3 regions of the Providencia xihuensis genome follow, and region 1 is predicted to be linked to each of the others. Evidence: predicted binding sites of a transcription regulator. Region 1 holds the regulator's gene; each other region holds the start of a gene.
The links. The regulator Fur, encoded in region 1, represses iron uptake genes when iron is present. The targets are predictions, from matches to a motif close to ATAATAATGAGAACNACTATCAA.
Positions count from the first base shown of each region.

Region 2: the regulator Fur is predicted to act here: its motif matches at 2,052-2,074, upstream of feoA (ferrous iron transporter A).
Region 3: the regulator Fur is predicted to act here: its motif matches at 1,572-1,594, upstream of ygiD (4,5-DOPA dioxygenase extradiol).

Region 1 covers NZ_CP169565.1:3,151,529-3,154,819, reverse strand. Annotated here, with positions in the region: gene ACE2AL_RS14205 (OprD family outer membrane porin) at 1-226, shown strand, start outside; gene ACE2AL_RS14200 (polymer-forming cytoskeletal protein) at 433-966, opposite strand; gene fur (ferric iron uptake transcriptional regulator) at 1,641-2,090, opposite strand; gene fldA (flavodoxin FldA) at 2,357-2,884, opposite strand; gene ybfE (LexA regulated protein) at 3,039-3,291, opposite strand, start outside.
Region 2 covers NZ_CP169565.1:245,979-249,269, forward strand. Annotated here, with positions in the region: gene feoB (Fe(2+) transporter permease subunit FeoB) at 1-1,679, opposite strand, end outside; gene feoA (ferrous iron transporter A) at 1,709-1,939, opposite strand; gene ACE2AL_RS01105 (Tex family protein) at 2,304-3,291, opposite strand, start outside.
Region 3 covers NZ_CP169565.1:3,563,724-3,567,014, reverse strand. Annotated here, with positions in the region: gene ACE2AL_RS16050 (DUF3592 domain-containing protein) at 1-65, opposite strand, end outside; FMN riboswitch at 339-489, shown strand; gene ribB (3,4-dihydroxy-2-butanone-4-phosphate synthase) at 648-1,301, shown strand; gene ygiD (4,5-DOPA dioxygenase extradiol) at 1,664-2,488, shown strand; gene ACE2AL_RS16035 (glutathionylspermidine synthase family protein) at 2,881-3,291, opposite strand, start outside.

The DNA.
Region 1 (3,291 bases):
TAACTCCCAATATGCCCAAGATGTGCGTTTAAAAGAAAGTGCGTGGAATTTTGATATATTATATACCGTTCAAACAGGTCGAGCAAAAGACACTCTCTTTAAGTTACACTTCACCAAATATGATAATCATACCGATATCCCTAGTTATGGTGGTGGTTATGGAAATATCTTCCAAGATGAAAAAGATATTAAATTTATGGTAATGATGCCATTTACGGTTTTTTAATGAGTTAAGTAAATAGCGGTTACCATTGTAATATCTATAATGGTAACCAACTAAAAATACACATAGCATATATATGCAATATCAAACTATTAAATAGAATAAGAAAATATACTTATATTTAAAGTTTGAAATTTAAAAATAAGGTGGGGATAGATCCACCTTATTTTTAATATGTAGTCATTATCCTAGTACAGAAAAACAAATGATTATAACGAAGCAATTCCTTTATCATCTTCATTATTAGTGATAGGCGTATCATGTTTTATTTTATCTTTTAATTTTGTGACTTTATCCATATGAGAAACACTATTTTTGACTTTAGCTTGTCCTGAAAGGATGCCGCCTTTTTTAATCGATAAACTGCTGTAGTGAATTGTTCCATGGACTTCGCCATTATTTTCGATACTAATGGACTCAGAGACGCACTCACCCTCAACTTGGCCATTAATAATCAATTCTTTACAAGTAATATTACCCGTCACTTGGCCGTTGAGCATAACTTTTACAGTATTATCTTTCCCTGTAATATTGCCAACCACCTTGCCGTAAATATGCACTTGCTCGTTAGATGTTATGTTGCCTTCAAACATAACATCCCTTGAGATAATTGTATTCGATTTTTCTTCACTAAGCGTTGGGGTTGATATCGTAACTTGTTCTTCTATCTTAGAAATAATATCAGGTTCACGAATTGTAGTTGTTTCTTCTAGAGCTTGTTTGTTTTGTCTTTTGGTGAACATTTTACTTACCTTTTTTTGATTGAAGTATAAGATCAAGAACAGAATTGATAATACAAATGAAAATAAGGTGATGGCAGTATGACGAAAAAACCATCCTATTAAAGTAAGAAACCAGAAGAAAAAACTAGTGTTAATAAAAAGATATGTTTTTTTCATCAGTTAATCTCTTACGAAGTACGAGAGTAATCCAAATAAGTCTAGCTAAAAATATATGAATTACATCATATAATTGTAATTTAACTTTTTTATTACACTAATCTTGCTTATTAAATTAAAAGCAAGCCAAAATTTGGTCGTAATATGTTGAACTTATTTTAGACATTAATTAGATAAATCATATGACAGTGATATAAAAAACAGATGCAATGTATGTTTTAAATGACGTTATGCATCACTATGATACCATTGTAAATATTTTAAAATAGAGAGATGAATTTATCCGACAAACAATATAAAGGATTTGAAGTGAATTGCAACTTATTATAGAACACTTCAATATTTCACCTTAATGACATATTTTAGTGATAAATATAAAGTGAATAAGATAAATTATGGGTATTCTAACTGGAAAAGGTTAATTTATCGGTGAATTGATGCAATAAAAAAGCCTGATAACGATAGCATCAGGCTTTTGAAGAATGGGTCACCATCAAGTTACGATGGCGATTAATTTATTACTCTTTTGCTTCGTGTGCGTCAGCGTTATCGCGGCAATCACCATCAGCACAGTGGCCATATAAGTATAAGCTGTGGTTAGACAGTTTAATACCATGGCGAGCAGCGATATTTTTTTGGCGGGTTTCAATCGACTCGTCAGTAAACTCAATCACTTTACCACAATCTAAACAAATTAGGTGGTCATGGTGATGTTGCTGAGTTAATTCGAATACAGATTTTCCACCCTCGAAATTATGGCGTGTAACGATACCTGCATCATCAAATTGGTTCAATACACGGTATACAGTCGCTAGCCCGATCTCTTCGCCCATGTCGATCAGCTTTTTATAGAGATCTTCCGCACTGACGTGGTGGCACTCAGGCTCCTGAAGTACTTCCAAAATCTTAAGTCTTGGAAGAGTGACTTTGAGTCCAGCATTTTTCAATGCTTTATTGTTGTCTGTCATGCGGGTTTGTCCTGTATCTTAAATCATAAATTTAACAATAATGAGACATTTTTAACATAAAACCAGTTGTCTTCTAAACTGATTTACAATTATAGGCATGGAAAATAAAAATAGAAACCATGCATTGTCTCATTATTTTGATAATCTCTTATAAGTCTATCCAATAAGGATATTTAATCGATTATTTTAGACTGAATGATGCTCTGAGGTGGTACATTTTGAGCGGAAAATGATTCAATCTATCAGCAACACATATTTTTAATCGACTAGCCGAGAATTTCAGCTAATGACATTTCTTCAGAGATTTGTTTGACCCATGCATCCACTCGTTCATCTGTTAATTCAGGTTGGCGATCTTCGTCAATCGCTAAGCCGATAAAGTGGTTGTCATCCGCCATACCTTTAGAAACTTCGAAGTGGTAACCTTCAGTAGGCCAGTGTCCAACAATCACCGCACCTCGTGGCTCGATGATATCGCGAATTGTGCCCATCGCATCACAAAAATATTCTGCGTAGTCTTCTTGATCTCCACAACCAAAGAGCGCGACAAGCTTACCGTCAAAATCAATTTCTTCTAATGTTGGGAAAAAGTCATCCCAATCACATTGTGCTTCGCCGTAATACCAAGTTGGAATACCAAGAAGTAGAATGTCAAAAGCCTCAATGTCTTCTTTGCTACACTTAGCAATATCATGAACTTCTGCTACATCTTTGCCTAATCTTTCTTGGATCATTTTGGCAATATTTTCTGTGTTACCTGTATCACTTCCGAAGAAAATACCGATGACTGCCATAAACTGATTAACCTCTTGTTTTTCTAAGAGAGAAAGAAGGAATTTCTCAACTTCTAGAACTCATTTAGAACGAAAATAAATAGAATTTTATGCCTTATTCTGGCGAAAAAACTTTTATAAGTCTGTCAAATTTGTGTGATTTACTAAGAGAGCGTTACTTGAGTATTGTCTCATCAACGTGCTGAAGTTGTGACATCAAGATTTCTTCTATTAATTCACTGCGGCTTATATTTTTTTCTTCAGCTAACTGATTGAGCACAGTAACAGCTTCTTCATTTAGTTTAAGTTCAACTCGACGCAACCCCTTCACTTTATCGCGTTTTAGTTGGTTGCGTTTGTTTATCCTTAGTTGTTCATCCCGTGATAGCGGGCTTGTCTTAGGTCGCCCAGGCCTTCGTTCCTCAGCG
Region 2 (3,291 bases), 1.5 Mb from region 1:
AATGCAGGGGTGATCACTTTACTGACTGAAGCTAGAGCTGAGTCATTAATGTTATCAACAGGTTTACCTGAGAACGAGAAACTATTGAGTGCGCCGATAAAGATACTCGCCACAACAATGACTTTACCTGCACGCACCACGAAGCCTTTTAAGCGCTGCCACGTTTGAATTAACAACGTTTTGACGTGCGGCACGTGGTACACGGGTAGTTCCATCACGAATGGCGATGCTTCACCACGCATGAGGGTATGTTTGAGTAAAAGCCCCGTGAGGATAGCGACCACAATCCCTAAAATATACAGGGAGAACACGACACTCGCGCCATTTTTACCAAAGAAAGCTGCGGCAAATACCGCGAAGATTGCCAGCCTTGCGCCGCAAGACATAAACGGCGCCATCAGAACGGTAATCAGCCTTTCACGTGGGGCATCAAGGGTACGAGCGCCCATAATCGATGGGACGTTGCAACCAAAGCCGACGATTAATGGAACAAACGATTTGCCCGGTAGGCCCAGCGCCTGCATCAATCTGTCCATCACGAAAGCGGCTCGTGCCATATAGCCTGAGTCTTCAAGGATGGAAAGGAACAGGTACATCATCCCGATTTGCGGTACCAATGGCAGAACGGTATTAATACCGCCACCAACACCTTGAGCCAAGAAGATAGTGAGCCAATCAGGGAAACTAAAGTAGGCACCAACCCACTGAATACCATGGATAAATATCGCCTCAGAGGCCCCTTCAAAGAACGGCTGAAGTGCCCCACCAATATTGATGGCAAGGACGAACATCAGGTACATCACAAACAAGAAAATGGGGACGCCTAGCCAACGGTTGAGGATAAATTTATCCAGTGATTGCGTCAGTCGGTTAGGTTCAGCGGCACTATTGTTGATCGCCGCTTGGCAAATGGTCGCAATAGATTGATAACGCGCATCAGCAATCAGAAGTTCAGGTTCTTCATTTAATGTTTCAGTGAGTTGCTGGCGAGTGGCTTGTAATTGCGTTTCTGAAATTTCAGCACGTTGGCGACTATAAATATCCCCTTCTAGAATTTGCAGGGCTAACCAGCGGCGTTGTTGGTGGCTAAATTGTTGAGCTGAAATTTGTTCAGACAATGAATCAACAGCTTGTAATAGCTGTGGTGGATATTCAACAAGGGCTTTTTGGTTATTTTTTGGATGAGTATCAATGGTTTTTTTCAGTTTATCGATACCTGTTGCACGGGTTGAAACCATTGGGATCACAGGGCATCCCAGCTGTTTTTCCAGTTTAGCAATATCGATATCAATATGTTGGCTTTGGGCGATGTCCAACATATTCAAGGCGACAATACAGGGGACGCCTAACTCAACGAGTTGTAATGTGAGATAGAGATTGCGTTCTAGGTTCGACGCATCGACGACGTTAATCAACATGTCAGCTTCGCCACTTAAAATAAAGTAGCAGGCGATTTGTTCGTCGAGGGAGGTTTGTTCCGAAATGGTCGTGAGCGAGTAGGTGCCAGGGAGGTCGACAAGCTCAATTTTGTGGTCATCCGTGTGAAAGCGGCCAACCTTGCGCTCAACGGTGACACCAGCCCAGTTACCGACGCGCTGTCTTGACCCTGTTAGCTGGTTAAAAAGGGTTGTTTTACCTGCATTGGGGTTACCAATTAAGCCGATAGTCAATCGTTTCATAGTGTTTGCCAATAATCAAAAAAGAAGACTTAAGCGGTAGGCGCTTCATCAAGGTTTAGTAGGGCGAGGTCCTTTTTGCGTAGCACTAAGCTAACGCGGTGAGTTTCGATTTGTACAGGATCGCCAAAAGGCGCTAAACGCACCACTTTAAAAACGGAGCCCGGTAATAAACCGAGAGACAATAATTTTTGTCGGTATGCAGGGCTTATTTCGGGGGAGAAGCCCAGAATTTTGTAACTGCATTGAGGAAGTATAGCCATAGTGTCTTCCTATTATCTTCCTAACGATTCAATTCATAATGATACGGATAATTATTGTTAGAAAAGTTTGTGTCCACAAGCAAAACGCAGAGTAAAACAAAAATAAATCTAATTAACAATGAGAATCATAATCATCCACCTTTTGTTATATTTAGCCTCTTTTTTCGTCAATTTGACTTGATGTGGATCAACGAAGCATGGAGTTAGCGGTGTTTTTTAGATAGCGATGGAATAAGGCGAAAAGAATTGGCTGGGTTGATTTTCGAACAATATATTGGATTTGTTTATTAATTTAGTAGTGAAGATATTTCTAGAAAATACTAAATACCCCAATGAATTTATTGGGGTATTTAGCTTAATCAGACTACTTTTTTTTGCCAAACGCAGCGGCAAGTGCATCGCTCATAGCACTGTTACCTGATGAATTCACGTTTTGGCGTGAGTTGCCACGAGGTGCAGGGGCTTTACGTGCGTTTTTATCTTGTGCTGGTGCCGCTTTGCGAGGTGCGCTATGAGAATCCCCTGCTTGTTCGTCCAAACGCATGGTGAGGGCAATACGCTTGCGGGCAATATCCACATCTAACACTTTCACTTTCACAATATCGCCCGCTTTCACCACTTTGTGTGGGTCTTCGACGTAACTATTGGAAAGTGAAGAGATATGCACTAAGCCGTCTTGGTGTACGCCGATATCCACAAACGCACCAAAGTTGGTCACGTTGGTCACCGCACCTTCTAAAATCATGCCAGAAACGAGGTCATTCATTGTTTCCACACCTTCTGCAAAGGTAGCGGTTTTAAATTCAGGGCGTGGGTCACGACCTGGTTTTTCTAACTCTTTGATGATATCTGTAACGGTGGGTACACCAAATTGTTCTGTGGTGAAATCACGCGGACTCAGTGTGTTGAGCACTTGTGAATTACCCATAATGTCTTTCAATGGCTGGCGGACGGTTTGCAGAATTTTTTCAACAATAGGGTAAGCTTCAGGGTGAACTGTTGACGCATCCAGCGGGTTCTCACCATTGGTGATACGCAGGAACCCTGCACATTGTTCAAAGGCTTTAGGCCCAAGGCGAGCTACTTTCAACAACTGTTTTCGGTCATTGAATTGGCCATTTTCATCGCGCCAATCAACCACGTTCTGCGCGATCATTTTGCTCAAGCCTGCAACACGGGTAAGCAAAGCGACTGACGCGGTATTTAAGTCTACACCTACGGAGTTTACGCAGTCTTCGACAACGGCATCCAGTTTACGGGCGAGTTGGGTTTGGCTAACATCATGTTGATATTGACCCACGCCAATAGATTTCGGGTCGATTTTAACCAGTTCAGCCAGCGGGTCTTGTAGA
Region 3 (3,291 bases), 410 kb from region 1:
GTTCCGACCAAAAATAAGAGACCGATGACTAAAAAGATGGGAAAGATAAAACGGTACTTTTTCACCCTAGTATTCCTTTAATGATATTTTTATTGCTGGTTATTATTATACAAGTCAATAAATTATTTTAGTTAAGTGTGATGTTTAGACTGATATTTAGGACAATTTACGTCTTATTGCGATTTTTTATGCCTTGGTGGTAACAGGTGATGCCTGTATTTTAATTACCCCTGATAACTATAGGTTTTTATTCATATTTTTTGGCCAAAAGTGTGAGAGGCTCGCCAGTTTTGAAAGACACCGTTGCGTAGTTGAATTATTGGCGTTATATTAATTGCGTTTATCTCAGGGCGGGGTGAAAGTCCCCACCGGCGGTAACATGCAACGCGCATGAAGCCCGCGAGCGCTTTATCATTTTAGTGATAAAGGTCAGCAGATCCAGTGTGAATCTGGAGCCGACGGTTATAGTCCGGATGGGAGAGAATTAACTGTATCTGCATATTTGTGCCGTAATGCACAATCATGTTCTGCATACCTGAATGGGTAGATTGCCACTTATGGGCGATTTATTTATTCATCATTTCTCGTAATCCTAAGACTGCCTTGATTCTGGTAACTAGTTAATAACTATTTAAGAGGTTTTTACCATGGATCATACGCTACTTTCCGAATTCGGTAATCCAATCGAACGTGTTGAAAAAGCTATCGAAGCTTTACGCCAAGGCCAAGGTGTTCTTGTTCTGGACGATGAAGATCGTGAGAACGAAGGCGATTTAGTTTTTGCAGCAGAAACCATGACTGCAGAGCAAATGGCATTCACCATTCGCTACAGCAGCGGTATTGTGTGCCTGTGTATCACTGAAGAGTGTCGCAAAAAACTGGAACTGCCAATGATGGTAGAAAATAACACCAGCCAAAATCAAACGGGCTTTACTGTGACGATTGAAGCGGCAAACGGTGTTACTACTGGCGTTTCAGCTGCAGACCGTATTACTACCATTCGTGCAGCGATTGCGGATAACGCAGTGCCAGCAGACCTGAACCACCCAGGCCACGTTTTCCCATTACGGGGTCGTGAAGGTGGTGTATTAGCACGCCGTGGCCATACAGAAGCGTCTATCGATTTAGCCTCATTAGCAGGGTTCAAGCCAGCGGGTGTGCTATGTGAATTGACCAACGATGATGGCTCAATGGCGCGTACGCCAGAAGTGGCGGCTTTTGGTAAGCAACATGGCTTGACGGTAGTGACTATCGAGGATTTAGTACAATATCGTTTGCAGCATGAAAAGAAAGCGAGCTGATCCTCGTCATATTTCGAGCTGTGGCGTTGTTGGCTTCTCTTAGTCATCTTAGTCACATACTAATGTATGCTCCTAAGAATGACTTCGTTTGCCGCCTAGCCACAACTCGAACTATTTAGAGGAATGTCTTCGTCGTATTTTGAGGAAGAGTTCGTTTTTTAAACTTAAATATAAATGGGCTAATTTTAGCTAATTTATTGATAGTACGTTCAGCATATAGAATCTTATGAAGGCCACTGAGTTGCACACCTCGTGGCCTTTTCAATTTTTTTGATGATCATACTCATAATTAGGCCACTGTGTTTTTTGCACAAAAGCGTATGCTGTAAGCAGAAATTAATTGAGTTGGAGTTGAAATCATCATGTCGGTAAATACTTCAGTCGTGAATAGCAAGATCCCCGCGATTTTTATAGGCCACGGTAGCCCAATGAATGCGATAGAGGATAATCCTTATACCAAAGCATGGGAGCAGCTCGGCAAAACCTTACCTCGTCCAAACGCGATATTGGTGATTTCAGCGCACTGGTATACGCGCGGCACGGCAGTGACCTCGATGTTAAAGCCTAAAACTATCCATGATTTTGGCGGGTTTCCAGAGGCGTTATACCAAATTGAATACCCAGCGCCAGGTTCACCAGAACTTGCCCAGCAAGTTGCAGATTTACTCGCACCAGAACCTATTTTCCTCGATAAGGAAGAGTGGGGGCTTGACCACGGGACATGGGAAATTTTAGTACGCATGTACCCAGAGGCAGATATTCCCGTGATCCAGCTAAGCATTGATGGCACAAAACCTGCAACTTGGCACCATGAATTAGGCAAGAAGTTAGCGATACTCAGAGAGCAAGGTGTATTGATTATGGGCAGTGGCAATGTGGTGCACAATCTTCGTGCTATGAACTGGCAAAATGACCAAGCAGAGCCTTATCCATGGGCTTTGTCTTTTGAACAGTTTGTCTACGATAACTTGCAAAGTAAAGCGATCCCGCATCCACTAACTAAAGGGTTAGAAAGGGAAGATGGCAAATTATCAAACCCATCGGCGGAACACTACTTGCCTATTTTACCAATTTTAGGCACTTGGGATGGTGAAGAAGAGGTAAGCACTCCGATTGAAGGAATTGTATCGGCATCGTTGAGTATGTTGTCGGTCATCGTCGGCTCTTCCTCGTCATATTTCGAGTGATCACTACGTTGGCTTCACGCAGCTACCCTAGTCACATACTTATGTATGCTCCTAGGGATAGCTTTGTTTTGCCGCCTTGCGCTAACTCGAACTATTTAGAGGAATGCCTTCGTTGTGTTTATAGGAATATTGTCGTCATATTTCGAGTGATCACTACGTTGGCTTCACGCAGCTACCCTAGTTACATACTTATGTATGCTCCTAGGGATAGCTTTGTTTTGCCGCCTTGCGCTAACTCGAACTATTTAGAGGAATGCCTTCGTTGTGTTTATAGGAATATTGTCGTCATATTTCGAGCCAACCGTACGGATATTTTAGGTTGTCATATTTTTTAAGACATAAAAAAGCCCAAACAAAATCAATTGCTTGGGCTTTTGTGATCTAGCTATTGATCAGTCTATGATCGTATGTGGATAAAAGCGGGACAGATCTTGGGTGATCAGCTCTTTATCTTCACGAATACAAATTCCAGCAGGTTGATCATTTACCAACCAACTCCCGACTAAGGTATAGCTACCTTCAAATTTCGGTAGTGGGTGGAATTGTTGAATAATCATCCCTTCTTCACCATATGGGCCATCCGCAGCGGCAATTTCTTTGCCATTTTCAATAATACGGATATTAGCACCTTCACGGGAAAATAGTGGTTTAATCACGTACTTATCGAGCTCTGGCTGCGTTTTACCATCCGCAAAATAGGCTGGGAGTAGGTTAGGATGATCTGGGAACATTTCCCATAACATCGGCAGCAATGCTTTGTTTGAAATAATGCTCTTCCATGCAGGCTCTAACCAGCGAACACC